Linked DNA regions of Spirulina subsalsa PCC 9445. The protein of the gene in region 1 binds, or shares a complex with, the protein of each later gene. Links are inferred from orthologs where the notes say so. Each region holds a gene or a part of one and is shown on either strand. Other genes may lie near its edges.

The links. The genes of interacting proteins can lie anywhere in the genome.
Region 2: the proteins of SPI9445_RS0105580 (region 1) and nuoH are in contact, whole or in part, in a crystal structure (PDB 6Y11), measured with the Thermus thermophilus proteins. The link is inferred for Spirulina subsalsa PCC 9445 from one-to-one orthologs. Residues at the interface, in WP_096411117.1 of Thermus thermophilus: Arg16, Glu17, Gly18, Leu24, Leu27, Val28, Trp30, Gly31, Arg32, Asn34, Ser35, Trp37, Thr54, Asp55, Ala56, Asp59, Ala61, Arg62, Phe63, Gly64, Glu66, Val67, Phe68, Arg69, Ala70, Ser71, Arg73, Gln74, Ala75, Asp76; in WP_096411122.1 of Thermus thermophilus: Arg36, Val44, Arg45, Met46, Gly47, Pro48, Asn49, Arg50, Val51, Leu57, Gln58, Ala61, Asp62, Ile64, Lys65, Ile67, Phe68, Lys69, Glu70, Ile72, Val74, Glu223, Ala224, Glu225, His233, Thr234, Glu235, Tyr236, Ser237, Trp241.
Region 3: the proteins of SPI9445_RS0105580 (region 1) and SPI9445_RS0115815 are in contact, whole or in part, in a cryo-EM structure (PDB 6KHJ), measured with the Thermosynechococcus vestitus proteins. The link is inferred for Spirulina subsalsa PCC 9445 from one-to-one orthologs. Residues at the interface, in WP_011056552.1 of Thermosynechococcus vestitus: Leu46, Met47, Tyr48, Thr50, Ala51, Cys52, Phe54, Ile55, Glu56, Ala58, Ala59, Ile61, Gly62, Ser63, Arg64, Phe65, Asn76, Pro78, Thr89, Thr91, Lys93, Met94, Ala97, Leu101, Met123, Phe124, Ser126, Asp127, Ser128, Tyr129; in WP_011057128.1 of Thermosynechococcus vestitus: Pro17, His18, His19, Pro20, Ser21, Met22, Val25, Arg27, Met29, Thr31, Ile38, Asp39, Cys40, Glu41, Pro42, Val43, Ile44, Gly45, Tyr46, Leu47, His48, Arg49, Gly50, Met51, Lys53, Ile54, Asn57, Arg58, Pro65, Tyr66.

Annotation. Positions count from the first base shown.
Region 1 is NZ_JH980292.1:1,171,818-1,179,674, reverse strand. Bases 4,913-7,857 are described here. They hold SPI9445_RS0105580 (NADH dehydrogenase subunit K), read right to left. Parts: upstream 6,786-7,857; coding sequence 6,039-6,785; downstream 4,913-6,038. Other genes in these bases: ndhC (photosynthetic/respiratory NAD(P)H-quinone oxidoreductase subunit C), read right to left, coding at 6,782-7,144; SPI9445_RS0105585 (NAD(P)H-quinone oxidoreductase subunit J), read right to left, coding at 5,528-6,046; SPI9445_RS0105590 (diguanylate cyclase), read right to left, coding at 4,913-5,358. Also shown: SPI9445_RS27365 (sensor histidine kinase), read left to right, coding at 1-1,564; SPI9445_RS0105600 (hybrid sensor histidine kinase/response regulator), read left to right, coding at 1,569-2,939; SPI9445_RS0105595 (response regulator), read left to right, coding at 2,954-3,355; more of SPI9445_RS0105590, read right to left, coding at 3,325-4,912. UniProt on the Escherichia coli protein: NDH-1 shuttles electrons from NADH, via FMN and iron-sulfur (Fe-S) centers, to quinones in the respiratory chain. The immediate electron acceptor for the enzyme in this species is ubiquinone.
Region 2 is NZ_JH980292.1:3,644,713-3,647,983, forward strand. Bases 310-3,271 are described here. They hold nuoH (NADH-quinone oxidoreductase subunit NuoH), read right to left. Parts: upstream 2,369-3,271; coding sequence 1,250-2,368; downstream 310-1,249. Other genes in these bases: SPI9445_RS0116620 (NADH-quinone oxidoreductase subunit J), read right to left, coding at 310-545; ndhI (NAD(P)H-quinone oxidoreductase subunit I), read right to left, coding at 608-1,204; SPI9445_RS0116640 (AMP-dependent synthetase/ligase), read left to right, coding at 2,816-3,271. Outside these bases: more of SPI9445_RS0116620, read right to left, coding at 1-309. UniProt on the Escherichia coli protein: NDH-1 shuttles electrons from NADH, via FMN and iron-sulfur (Fe-S) centers, to quinones in the respiratory chain. The immediate electron acceptor for the enzyme in this species is believed to be ubiquinone.
Region 3 is NZ_JH980292.1:3,473,464-3,476,558, reverse strand. The notes cover bases 310-3,095. They hold SPI9445_RS0115815 (NAD(P)H-quinone oxidoreductase subunit H), read right to left. Parts: upstream 2,402-3,095; coding sequence 1,217-2,401; downstream 310-1,216. Other genes in these bases: SPI9445_RS0115810 (cytochrome ubiquinol oxidase subunit I), read left to right, coding at 2,700-3,095; SPI9445_RS25855 (DUF928 domain-containing protein), read right to left, coding at 310-777. In the rest of the region: more of SPI9445_RS25855, read right to left, coding at 82-309.

The DNA of each region.
Region 1 (7,857 bases):
TTTAGCCAGTGATGCTATTCAGTTTATTCTGCGTAAACCGACAGGAGAAGTGATTGCTTCTTACCCAGAGGATGAGACTTTAGTAGCACTGGATGAGGGAGAAATCATTACCTTAGATTCGGGACTTTCTCAGTGGTTAACGAAAGAATCCTTACCCATTATGACACGGAATTCCCGGTCGTTTTATTTCAAAACGATGCAAATCGGGGAAGATATTCCTTGGACGTTGTTTACCTTTGTGCCAGCACGCAGTTATATAGATGTGCTGCAATACCAGTATGTGGTAAGTTTGGGTGTACTGTTGGGCATTTTTGCGATCGCCCTGCTCAGTTCTACCCTCGTTAGTCGCACCCTCGTTAATCCCCTCAGTCATCTGGCCACTGAAACCTCAAACCTGCCCGATAAACTGGCCTCAGACCAAAATTTCAGCCTGCCGGATAGTCCTGTAGTAGAAATTGCCTCCTTGGTGACAAACTTCCAAGATATGGCCGACAAACTCGCCCAACAGTTTCAAGATTTACGTCAAGTGAATAAGGCATTAGGGGAACAAAAAGAAGAACTGAGTATCACCCTAACCAACCTCCAAAACACTCAAGCGCAACTCGTTCAATCGGAAAAAATGGCGGCTTTGGGGCAATTAGTCGCCGGGATTGCCCACGAAATTAATACTCCCCTCGGGGCGATTCGTTCCTCCATTGAAAACATTGATGATTTTTTGAAACGTCACCTCTTAGATATACCTCAATTTTTCCAAAATTTGAGTCCAGATCATCAACAACAGTTTTTACTACTCCTTGAACGAACCAATCAACAACCCTTTGCTATTACCAGCAAAGAAAAACGGAAAATCCGTCGTCAACTGATGGCACAACTAGAAGAGCATAATATTCCCAACAGTGATAGTATTGCCGATACCTTAGTGGACATTGGGATTTACGATAATATCGAATCCTTGATCAAGATGTTACAAGATCCTAAACAAGATCATCTCTTAGAAATGTCCTATCAAATTTCTAGCTTACAACGTAGCACCCAAACCATTGTTACGGCTACAGAACGGGCGGCTAAAGTAGTCTTTGCCCTCAAAACCTATGCCCGCCATGACTATAAAGGGGAACTGTTGAAAGCCAATATTATTGAAGGTTTAGATACCGTTCTGACTCTGTATCATAATCAGTTAAAACATGGGGTAGAAGTGGTGCAGAAATACGAAGAAATCCCCGAGATTCTCTGCTATCCTGATGAACTGAATCAAGTTTGGACTAACCTGATTCACAACGCCCTGCAAGCTATGGAGTATAAGGGAATCCTGACGTTGGAGGTGGGAGTGCGCGATCGCCATATTCAAGTCAACATTACCGACAATGGCAAAGGCATCCCCCCAGAAATCCAAGACAAAATCTTCCAACCCTTTTTTACCACCAAATCCTCCGGAGAAGGGAGTGGATTAGGCTTAGATATTGTTAAAAAGATCATAGACAAACACCAAGGGATGATTAACGTCACATCAGTTCCGGGGAACACCACATTTCAGGTGATGATTCCCCTAGATCAAGGAGAATAATCCTATGCCTAAACCTGTAATCCTCTGCATTGATGATGATCACACTATTGTAGATAGTTTAAGGATTCAACTCAAGAAGTCACTCAATCAGGATTACTTCATCGAAACGGCTGAATCCGGGACAGAAGCCCTTGAAGTAGTCACAGAATTACTGGAGGATCAACATATCATTCCCCTCGTCATTTGTGACTACACCATGCCCGATATTACCGGGGATAAACTCCTGCATAAAATTCATAACTTATCCCCCCGGACTCGCAAAATTATGTTAACAGGTCAGGCTAATTTAGAAGGAGTTGCCTATGCGATTCAATATGCTAATTTATATCGCTATATGTCCAAACCTTGGGAAACTGCCGACCTCATTCTGACCGTTCAAGAAGCCCTCAATCGTTACTGGCAAGATGAAAAGCTGATTCAGCAAAACCAACAACTGACTAAAATGAATCAGACCTTAGAAAAACTCAACACTGAACAAGCTTATTTAATCCAAAAACTACAAGAAAAAGAGAAAATATTAACCACAACCCAAGTCCAACTGATTCAACAAGAAAAAATGTCCAGTCTGGGGCAATTAGTTGCCGGAGTTGCCCATGAAATTAATAATCCCGTTGCCAGCATTACTGGCAACCTGTTTTATATCAAAAACTATTGTTCTGATTTACTTGCTCTTTTTAAACTTTATCAAAACAATTACCCACAACCCATTCCTGAAATTCAGGATTACATGGAAGAAATTGATTTAGAGTATATTCTCCAAGATTTGCCAGAACTGATTCATTCTATGCAGCAGGGGGCGAAACTACTAGAACATATTAGCTCTTCTATGCGAATCTTCTCTCGTTCAGATTATAAACAACAAAAAATTAAATTTGATATCAATAAAGGGTTAGAAAGTACCCTATCTATTTTAAAAAATCGCATTAAAGGCACTCCAAAGCGCCCAGAGATTATTATTACTCAAAACCTTTCAGAAAAAGCGAGTATTACTTGTTTTCCTAGTCAAATTAACCAAGTATTTATGAACTTACTCGCCAATGCCATTGATGCCTTTGACGAACGCCATCAAAACAGGGAATCCGATGCCATCCCCACCACCCCAGACGAAATCCTGATCACGACCACCTTACATCCCGACACAAATCAACTAGAAATCCGGATTAAAGACAATGCTGGGGGAATGCCTGAAGAAGTACAGAAAAAAGCGTTAGAATATTTATTCACCACCAAGCCTTTAGGCAAAGGAACAGGGATTGGCTTGTCAATCGTCAAACAAATTATTGAGGATAATCATAATGGACATCTGGATTTTGTTTCTTCCCTAGGGGAAGGAACAGAGTTTATTATCACCTTACCCATTCATGCTGACATCTAGGAGTATTCCAAATTATGACTAAACCTATTATTTTGTGTGTTGATGATGAGGCAGTTGTTTTAAATAGTTTGAAAATTCAACTCAGAAATGCTTTTCAAGACACTTATTTATACGAAATGGCAGAAAGTGCCAATGAAGCTTTAGAAATTATTGAAGAATATCGCAGTGAAGGAGCAGATGTGATTGTTATTGTTTCTGATTGGTTGATGCCCGGCATTAAAGGGGATGAATTTTTGATTCAAGTTCACCAAAAATATCCGAAAGTGGTTAAAATTCTCTTGACGGGTCAAGCGGATCAAAGTGCCATTGAACGCGCCCGAGAAGAAGCTGAACTACATTCCTATCTTGCTAAACCTTGGAATAGTGATGATCTGATTTATGCCATTCAGTCTGGACTCTCGACTCGTGATAATTGAACGACACAATTACGCCCTGAATTCTTGGCTTTATACAACGCTAAATCTGCTTGTTTGAATAGTTCCCGAATGTCTAAATCTTGAGGGGAAGTTGTAGCGACTCCAATACTCACCGTAATCTGGATAAAACTACACTGTATTGGAATTTTTTCTTGGGCGATGATCTCACAAATAGTTTTAGCCCGATAGGTCGCGTCTTGTAGGCTAGTTTGTGGGAGTAAAAGGGCAAATTCTTCCCCCCCTAATCTCCCTAGAATGTCATGAGGTGTGGCTTGAGATTTGAGCAAATGTGCAACAGATTGTAAGACTAAATCTCCAATATCATGACCAAATGTATCATTAACTTTTTTGAAAAAGTCAATGTCTAGTAATAGTAGAGCGACATCATGGGTAATAGCATTGTTCACTTCTTCACGCCCCCGTTGAAAAAAATAGCGACGGTTATAAAGTCCGGTTAATTCGTCCGTCATCGCCAGTCGAGATAATTGGTCTTCTAGGTGTTTGTGTTGAGTAATATCAATTAAGGTAATAAATATCGAAAGAGTTCCATCAAAGTTAATTAACGTACCGGATATATTTGCCCAAAAAATCTCTCCTTTTGAGTTAAATAATTGGGTTTCAAAATCTTGAATAAAACCTTGTTTTTTTAACGCTTTAAGAATAATATTTCGATCATCTGGTTGAACATAAAAATCTTCAGTTAGATAACCAATTGCCTGATTTCGTCTAACTTTAAAAATTCGAGATGCTTTAGGATTAAGATAGGCAATTTCGCCCGTTTCAAATTGAGAAATCACAATAGGGAAAGGAGAGCTTTCAACTAAGAAACGATATCTTTTTTCTAAAGCCCGTAAACTATTTTCGGTCTGCATTCGTTCCGCTACTTCCTGTCGAATGCGATGATTGAGTTGATAAAAGCGTAAGGCAATCCAAGATACAAACCCTAAAATGCTCGAAATAGTGATGAAGATGAAATAAACCCAGGTGAGGTTAGGTTGAGGATAGCGCTCATAGATAAATCCGGCTAGTGAACTATAGCGCGTGGCAAATCCGAGATCATGATAGATTTGCAGAATATAGTTCCAGCGTCCGGGGTTCATATAGCCGATTTCTACGACATCGGATAAAATGAGGCGCTTGCTGGCTTCTGCTTCATATCTCAGATGCGCCCGACTGTGGCGGGGACTATATTCTGTATAGATTAGCTCAATCATTTCCTCCGGGTGTTCGAGGGCATAAGCCCAGCCTTTTAAGGAAGCATCAAGGAAGGCTTTCACTCGTTGAGGATGGCGTTTAATTTGAGCTTCGGTCGTGAATAAAGTATCGCCATAAAAATCAATTCCTCCCGCCCGAGGATTAAAAATAATGTGGGGGATATTCACTTGCTCTAAAAAAAAAGGCTCGTCGGTTGAGTAACCGGACATGGCATCGACACGGCCATTAATTAAAGAAAGGGGAGTAAAACTATGGGGAACTTGAATGAATTGGTCTAATGCAATCCCTTCGGATTTTAAATAGGCGATGAGTTCGACAGCATGATCTCGTATCATCACTCGTTTGCCGATGAGATCATGAATATGATCTAAGTTGGGTTGGCGACGGGCAATGATAACGGAGGGGGAATGTTGGTAAATAGCGGCGAGAGCGACGACGGGATAGCCTTGATTGCGTAGAAGGACTAAATCAGAACCAGCAATACCGAATTCTGCCTCACCGTTAAGGACTACTTCAACGGGGGGGGTATTTTCGGGCATTTCCTGCATTTGAACATCTAATCCCGCTTGTTCATAATAGCCTTGGGCTTTGGCGGCGTAGTATCCGGCAAACTGGAACTGGTGCCGCCATTTGAGTTGGAGGGTGACGGTTTCTAGGGGGGGAGGAGAGGGACTTTTCGCAAGGGTGGTGTGGGGACTCGAAGGGAAGCCGGGAAGCAGGCACAGGAGAACTGCTACCCCAAAGGCGATCGCACCGGATAAAAACAGAGCAAAGCGATGTTTCAGCACAATAACTGCGTGCAACTCAAAATCAAGGGGATGAGGAAAGCAAAATCAAGGGGAATGTTCTTCCATCATAGTGACTAAATTGGTGAATCATAACCCCCCCTCCTCTCCCTACCCCACAAAAAAGCACCCCCCTCTAGGAAGTGCTGAAAACATTAAGAATTGATTCCTTTTAATAAGCATCTTGTAACTCGTAGAAGTCCGGCGAAATATAATCCTTCCGCAACGGCCAACCGACCCAATCTTCCGGCATTAAGATTCGTTTCAGATTAGGATGTCCTTCAAAAACAATGCCATACATATCATAGGTTTCCCGCTCTTGCCAATCCGCCGCCTTCCAAATCCAATAAACCGAAGGCACTTTAGGATTATCCCGAGGCAAATACACCTTCACCCGCACCTCCTCCGGTTGGGTGACATTATCCCCCACTTTAATTAAATGGTAGAAACTGACCAACTCCTTACCAGGGCCGACATCATACCCCCCTTGACACTGCAAGTAATTAAAGCCATAGGCATATAAAGCCGTAGCAATCGGGATGAGAAACTCCGCATCCACCTTAATTAATTCCACCCCTAAATGATCCTTTTCGAGGGCTTCATGGTCAAAACCATTTTCCGTTAACCACTGAGAAACCGGACCCGCTTCTACAATGGCAGTTGTTTCAACTTGATTTTCTTCTTCAGCCACGATTGACTTCCTCTTTAGATTCTGCAAAACCCGGCGCGACAGGCATTCCGTACCCTTCCGTTAACACCTTCGGGGGAGCTTGACGAGTACCAGATTGGAGATATTCTCCCGTTAAAATCGGTTCAACCGCCACCATATTATGAGTCGTGCTGTAGTAGCGATTCGTTTGAGATTGAACTCTCGCCCGTTCCTGAATCGACTCATTAGCCACCTTTTTGCGCAATTTAACAATCGCGTCCATAATCGCTTCAGGACGAGGAGGACAACCGGGAATATATAAATCCACCGGGATTAACTTATCCACCCCTCGCACCGCACTAGGAGAGTCCATACTAAACATTCCCCCAGTAATAGTACAAGCCCCCATAGCAATCACATATTTGGGGTCAGGCATTTCCTCATAGAGTCGCACCAAAGCCGGAGCCATTTTCATGGTAATCGTTCCCGCCGTGATGATTAAATCCGCTTGTCTCGGACTGGAACGAGGAACAAGGCCAAAACGGTCAAAATCGAAACGAGAACCAATCATCGCCGCAAATTCGATGAAGCAGCAGGCCGTTCCGTATAACATCGGCCAGAGACTCGATAATCTCGCCCAATTATACAGATCATCCACCGTCGTTAGGATGACATTCTCCGATAAATCTTGAGTGACCGTTGTCCGAGCAATAGGATTGAGAATTTTTTCTTTTTGCTGCTGCTCCAAAAGTGCAGCATCCGTTGGGTTATCAGATTTCATGACCATTCCAGCGCTCCTTTTCGCCATGCGTAGACCAGAGCTACTACTAAAATTCCAATAAAAATTAAAGCCTCTACAAAGGCTAGTAGCCCTAATTGATTAAAAGCAACCGCCCAGGGGTAGAGAAAGACCGTTTCCACGTCGAAGACAACGAAGACAAGGGCGAACATATAGTACCGGATATTAAATTGAATCCACGCACCCCCCAAAGGTTCCATCCCAGATTCATAGGTGGTGCGTCGTTCGGGCCCTCCGGTTGGCGGGCGGAGCAGCTTAGAAGCTGTCAGCGCCAAAATGGGGACGGAACTGGCTATGAGCAAAAATCCTAGAAAATATTCGTAACCGCTTAAGTGAAACACTACTGATTTCCCCGTTGCTGATTGCTGAAACTATTGGCTCAGTGTCTGAACACTTTGTTCATTATAGGGGAAGGAACGACCAAAAATAATGGGACACAAGCCCCGCCCTTATAGGGCGGTTCAGTCTGGGTTGTGCGATAAGTTGTGAGTTTGTCCTACTTCATTATTGGCTGGTTGTTGGCTCGTTGTTGGCTCGTTGTTGGGCTTTAGCCCTAAACCAAAGGCGCTAAAGCGCAACTACGAACGAGGGAAACCCTATTTTAGATTTCGTCCCAACCGCCTAAACCCGAAGACATGACATAACTGGTAACTCCCGATTCAAAGAAATTGGCCTTAGTGTTGCCATCAGCTTTGGTGTCCGCGAATTTCTCTAGGTGGGTGTAGGGACTCTTAGTAAACTTGTCTTCCTTGTACAGGGGTTCTAGACCAATGGCACGGAGACGAATATTGGCTAAATATTTGGTGTATTGTTCCGTGCTGGCCTCGGTAATCCCTAGGATTTGGTTGCCGACGATGTGGTTAGTCCACTTGCACTCATGGCGAACAGCATTGTCGAACATCTCATAAATTTGTTCGACAGAGTGAGTAAACGTCGTCATGGCTTCGGGGACTAAACGCTGAAATAAGCGGACATGACTTAATTCGTCGCGGTTGATCATTTTAAAAATGTCAGCACTACCGGGCATCAACATTCGTGAGGCTAAATTGTAGAA
Region 2 (3,271 bases), 2.5 Mb from region 1 along the record:
TCTACCTCAGTCGTTGTGGCCTTCCGTTCCGGGATAAAGTCACGACGGGCGAGAATAATAGCCCCCACCATCGCCATTAACAACAACACCGAAGCCAACTCAAACGGCAAGAGAAAATCACTAAAGAAATGCTTCCCAATTTGGATAATCGTACTACTAGCATTGACCACCGTAGTATCCACCGCCCAAGGAGTCGCCAACACCATCGTACTGAGCAACGCCAATAAACCCACACAAACCAACGCCGTCGCCCCTTGACGAATCCAACGATTGCGCACAGGTTTAAACTCTTCCTTCTTGTTCACCAACATAATGGCAAACAAAATCAACACATTGACCGCCCCCACATAAATCAAAATTTGGGCAGCCGCCACAAAATCAGCATTCAACAGGATATATAACCCCGAAATGCTCATAAATACACCACCCAGCAAAAACGCCGAGTAGACAATCTGATTGAGGAGGACAACCCCCAACGCTGCCCCTAGCATCATCACAGCCAAGATGCCAAAGGAAACAATCTGAACACCTTCCGCTAAATTCACGCCTTTCTGTTCTCCTTCCTGCTGTTAATACTCATGTTCGTTCATCGCGGCTCAAGCCTCACCTAGTCCGAAGACCCCGCCTTCATAGCTTCCATAATTTCTTCCGGACGTTGACCTGCCCGTTGGGAACCGGGGGGTAAATCATGGGGGTCATCCACCCCTTTAGGCAAATAGGCAAACTCTCGCAACGGTGTCACCATGGGGTCATCTGTCACCTTGTAAGGTAAACGACCCAAAGCGACGTTATCATAATTCAACTCGTGACGGTCAAAAGAGGCTAACTCGTACTCCTCCGTCATGGATAAACAATTCGTGGGGCAATATTCAACACAATTCCCACAGAAGATACAAACGCCAAAATCAATACTATAGTGATTGAGTTTTTTCTTCTTGGTTTCCTTATTAAATTCCCAATCCACCACCGGGAGGTTAATTGGGCAAACCCGCACACAAACCTCACAAGCAATACATTTGTCAAACTCAAAATGAATGCGGCCGCGATACCGTTCTGAGGGGATGAGTTTCTCGTAAGGGTACTGTACCGTCACCGGACGGCGCTGCATATGGTCAAAGGTGACAGATAGCCCTTGACCGATATATTTAGCCGCTTGTACGGTTTCTTTGGCATAGTCGCCCACTTGTTTGAGGAACTTAAACATAATTAGCCTCTGTATTTTGCAAATTTTAAGGACTTATGCCTCATTTTAGCCCCCGAAGGCGATGGGGAAAGCCAGTTTCAGGCCGGCCGTTAGGAGTAAATTCACTAAGGCCACGGGGAGTAAAAACTTCCAGCCCAGGTTTAAGAGTTGGTCAATACGGACGCGGGGCAGTGTCCAACGGAGTAAAACGGCGATAAAGACCAGAAAATAAGCCTTGAGAACCGTCATAATGATGCCCAAGGAGGCCGTCACCACTTGTAACCAAGGGGTTGTTTCACTAATGCCTAACCAGCCGGCGAGGGAGTCTAGGGGAATGGGGAATTCCCAACCGCCGAGGTACAGAATAGAGACAATCAGGGCGGATAACACGAGGTTAATATAAGACCCTACATAGAAGAGGGCGAAGCGCATTCCGGCGTATTCCGTTTGATACCCGGCGACTAATTCCTCTTCGGCTTCTGGTAAGTCAAAGGGTAAGCGTTCACATTCGGCGAGGGCTGCAATCCAGAAAATTAGGAAACCGACGGGTTGCCGCCAGACATTCCAGCCTAAAATCCCGTAGCCGGACTGTTGCTGCACGATGTCAATGGTGCTTAAGCTGTTGGACATCATGGCGACGGCTAAGACGGCCAAGGCGAGGGGGATTTCATAACTAATGGATTGGGCGGCGGCGCGCAATCCCCCTAAGAGGGAGTATTTATTGTTGGAGGCATAGCCCGACATTAACAAGCCGATGGGGGCAATACTGGAGAGGGAAATCCAGAGAAAAATCCCTACGTTGAGGTCGGTAATCAGGAGGTTTTGTCCAAACGGCACAATGAGGAAGGACAAAATCACGGGGATTACGACCAAGACGGGACCCAAGGTGAACAGCCAACTGTCGGCTTGGGCGGGAACAATATCTTCTTTGAAGACCAGTTTCAGACCGTCGGCAACGGGTTGTAGTACGCCGAGGGGTCCGGCATATTCTGGACCAATACGTTGCTGGGCGGCGGCGGAAATTTTCCGTTCTAGCCAGACGCTCACGAGGACTCCAACCACTGCCCCAATGACCATTAATATCATGGGCAGGGGGAGCCAGAAGACTTTGGCAATTTCTGGGGGAATTCCCAGTTGTTGGAGGGATTGTATAAAACTTCCTTGTAGGTCAATTCCTGAATTCATCGATTTTGAGTCACTTTAAGGGCATTGTGGGCTGGGTAAGGGGGGATATGATGCCTAAACCAGCCAAAACAGGTTATTTCAGTTTGTTATCAGCGAATCAGTCTTTAGTATATCGTTCAATGTTTCCCTCTCTGGTGGGGGGAGGGGAGAAAATCTACTTATGGGGGGATTCGGAAACATTTTAAGGTTGCCTATTACCTATTACCTCTCCCCTGCTCCCCTGCCCCCGACTCTCGGACTTATTCAGCAAGCCCTACTAAGTCCCTATTCTCTCTTGCCTAGTCCCCATCCCGTTGTGGGTGGGATAGTTGACTTTCTGTCCACTGGGGAAAAAAGAGTTCTCAACAGAGGATAGACTTAAAAAGTCAATGGCTGCCCGGGTTTCTGGAGAGCCTATTGTAAAAAATTCCCATTCTAAACTGCAACTCTCAGTGAGGTTTAAATCCTATGAATAATGCACTACGCAATGGTTCTGCTTCTTTGGACTATTCAAGGTTACAAGGGTTGAGTGAACTGTGGCCAATTTTGGTGGAAAATTATGGTGAAATTATTGCCCTCCATGACCCCCACAGTAAACCGGAGGTGATTTTAACCTATGCCCAACTCTATGAAAAAATTAAGCAGTTTGCGGCGGGGCTGCAAGGGTTGGGGGTGAAACCCCATGATAAGGTGGCTTTGTTTGCGGATAATAGTCCCCGGTGGTTTATTGCGGATCAGGGGATTCTGTTGGTGGGGGCGGCTGATGCGGTGCGCTCGTCTCAGGCGGAACGGCAAGAGTTACTGTACATTTTTGAGCATAGTGATAGCACCAGTTTGGTGGTGCAAGATTTAGCCACTTTACGGAAGTTACAGCCGGACTTGGCGGATTTGCCTGTGCAGTTTGTGGTTTTGTTGTCCGATGAA
Region 3 (3,095 bases), 2.3 Mb from region 1 along the record:
AGTCTAGACCGAGGCAGAATTAGCCCTATACACTCTCTTACAACCTCGATCCAGCCTGACCGGACAATTTTCCGATTATTTTCACCGCAAGAATGGTTCTTGAGCTAATTGTCCTAAATCTACAGACTCTAGGAATTCTTGCCAAGAAGCAGCCAATTCCTGATCATTGGGGGCATTTTGCCGTTTTTGAACCAATCCAGCCAGGGCTTCATGCCAGATGCCTGCTTCCGCAAAGCGTGTTAGATCAGCATTTCCACCCGGACTCAGGAGTTGTTGAGCAAGGGGATCACTTTCATCTAAACGTTGTACCCAACCATCCACAAACACATCACCCGTCGGGTCATTCGCATTACAAGTCAGGAACACATACCAATGATAATTTTCCCCCGTTTTAAGAGCATAGCGTTCTTCTTCCGGCAAACTCATGCTCATAATCCCCGCTTGGTTGGGGTTGTCTAGGGTCACAGAATACACCGTATTTTCATAGCGGTCATTGAGGACAAAGGTTACAGATTCAGCGCGAGTTTCCGGCATATACCAGAAAAATGTGGGATGACTAGACAGGGTTAAAGGCAAAGCCTGTCCGGGAGTTAAGGCTTTTAAGGTCTTCTGACCGGATTCTTGAACTGTGCATCCCCGAGTCCCACCATCGGCGGCACTGCGCGGCGCCCCCCGATCCGGCGGACGAAACTCCATCGCGTGACCGACAGACATTCCTGCGAAACTCAGGGCTGCGGTCAGGAAGGTGGCGATACCAAGTCTAGAATAGGATTTCATGATGTTCTTTCCCATAAACGTCTCCCTCTATTGATTGTACAATTAAGTCTTTAAAGATACTGTGAACAAATGGCTGATCTTTTGTAAAGTGATCCAACTACTTCTAGTTTAACTTGTTTTCAGAGAAATCACTTTTTTTCCCTGCTCCCCCAGACATATCTCCGGCTTAGGATTCTCTCTAGCCCGGCAAAGCTAATGCTTGATCCAAGGATTAATAAGAACTTCCCAGAGAAAAATCCACCAGATTTGATTGATTAATTCTCTTTACACTTTCACCTTCTTAAAATTCTTTTCCGGAAGTTTTTTCTCACCCATTGGGGTGAAATCTGGAGCGGTATTACATGGCCAACAAAAAGCGGGTAGTGAAGCTACCCGCTTTTTGTTGGGGATGTCGTCCGGGTTGAGCCACTGTCTTCAGGCTCAACTTAGAGGATGAAACCTAACGGTCAACTGATCCCATAATTACATCGATACTACCCAAAATTGCCATAATATCGGCAACTTTTACCCCTTTTAAGAGTTGGGGCAGGATTTGTAAATTATTAAAATCCGGTGGACGAACTTTAAAGCGCCAGGGGAAGACATTATCATTGCCGACAATAAACACCCCTAGTTCACCTTTACCACTTTCTAGGCGGACATAGTGTTCTCCTGCGGGAATCTTAAAGGTGGGGGCGACTTTTTTGGCGATGTACTGATAATCAAAGCCGTTAAACTCGGACTTCTTACCTTCCATTAAGCGCTTGGCTTCCAGATTCTCGTAGGGGCCGCCCGGAATCCCTTGACAAGCTTGGCGAACAATCTTAAGGGACTCGCGCATTTCCCGAATGCGCACAAGATACCGGGCGAAACAATCCCCTCCGGTTTCCCACTGCACCTCCCAATCCAATTCGTCATAGCATTCGTAGTGATCCACTTTGCGCAGATCCCACTTTACGCCAGATCCCCGTAACATGGGGCCGGATAATCCCCAGTTAATGGCATCTTCGCGGCTAATAGTGCCGACTCCTTCCACCCGACGGCGGAAAATAGGGTTATTGGTGATTAATTTTTCATATTCATCGATTTTCGGGGCGAAGTAGTCGCAAAAGTCGAGGCATTTGTCAATCCACCCGTAGGGCAGATCCACGGATACCCCACCTACCCGGAAATAGTTGTTATTAATCAAGCGAGAGCCAGAAGCCGCTTCCCAGAGGTCATAAATGAGTTCTCGTTCTCGGAAGATATAAAAGAAGGGGGTTTGCGCCCCTACGTCTGCCAAGAAGGGCCCTAACCAGAGTAAATGGTTAGCAATGCGGTTCAGTTCTAACATGATGACGCGGATATATTGGGCGCGTTTGGGCACTTCAATATCCGCTAACTGTTCCGGTGCATTGACGGTAATGGCTTCATTAAACATCCCGGCGGCGTAGTCCCAACGACTGACGTAGGGAACATACATCACGGTAGTCCGGTTTTCGGCGATTTTTTCCATCCCTCGGTGGAGGTAGCCGATCACGGGTTCACAATCAATCACGTCTTCCCCATCGAGGGTGACGATCAGACGTAAAACGCCGTGCATCGAGGGATGGTGTGGCCCCATGTTTAACACCATGGGTTCGGTTCTAGTTTCTATTTGTGCCATAGATTCGGCAGTGTCCCTCTTATCTGCTGGTTGCTCGAAGACTCGAAAACGCGGTGATAAATCTTCAACGCTTGAGTCGATTGGTTATTGCACATCATCATTGATTATAGGGGACAGTGTAGGCTGAACACTGAATCTGAGGTTGGATTTGCTGGTTTAAGGGGGAGTCGGGATCTTCGACAGACTGTAAAACTATTCGACTATACAACAAAATATTAATTTTTTTTAAAGTTTGGTAATAATTGAGAACCTTGGGTCACAATCTAGGTCAAATAAGGATTAGCTTACACTGGTCATCATGGACTTTCTCTCTAACACGGTTGTTTTATCGCGGATGCAGTTTGCCTTGACCGCTATTTTTCATATGCTGTGGCCTGTATTAACCACAGGTTTGGGGATTTATCTTGTGATTATCGAAGGTCTTTGGTTAAAGACCAAGAACAAAGACTATTATCACCATGCTCGTTTTTGGGTGAAACTCTATGTTCTGAACTTTGGGATTGGTGTTGCGAGTGGGATTCCCATGGGGTTTCAGTTTGGCACCAATTGGGCGCCGTTGTCTGAGGCGATTGGTAATTTTTTCGGGAGTATTATTGGCTTTGAGGCTTCTTGGGCGTTTATGCTAGAGGCGGCCTTTTTGGGAATTATGGTCTTTGGTTGGGAACGAGTTAATCCGATTATTCACTACATCGCG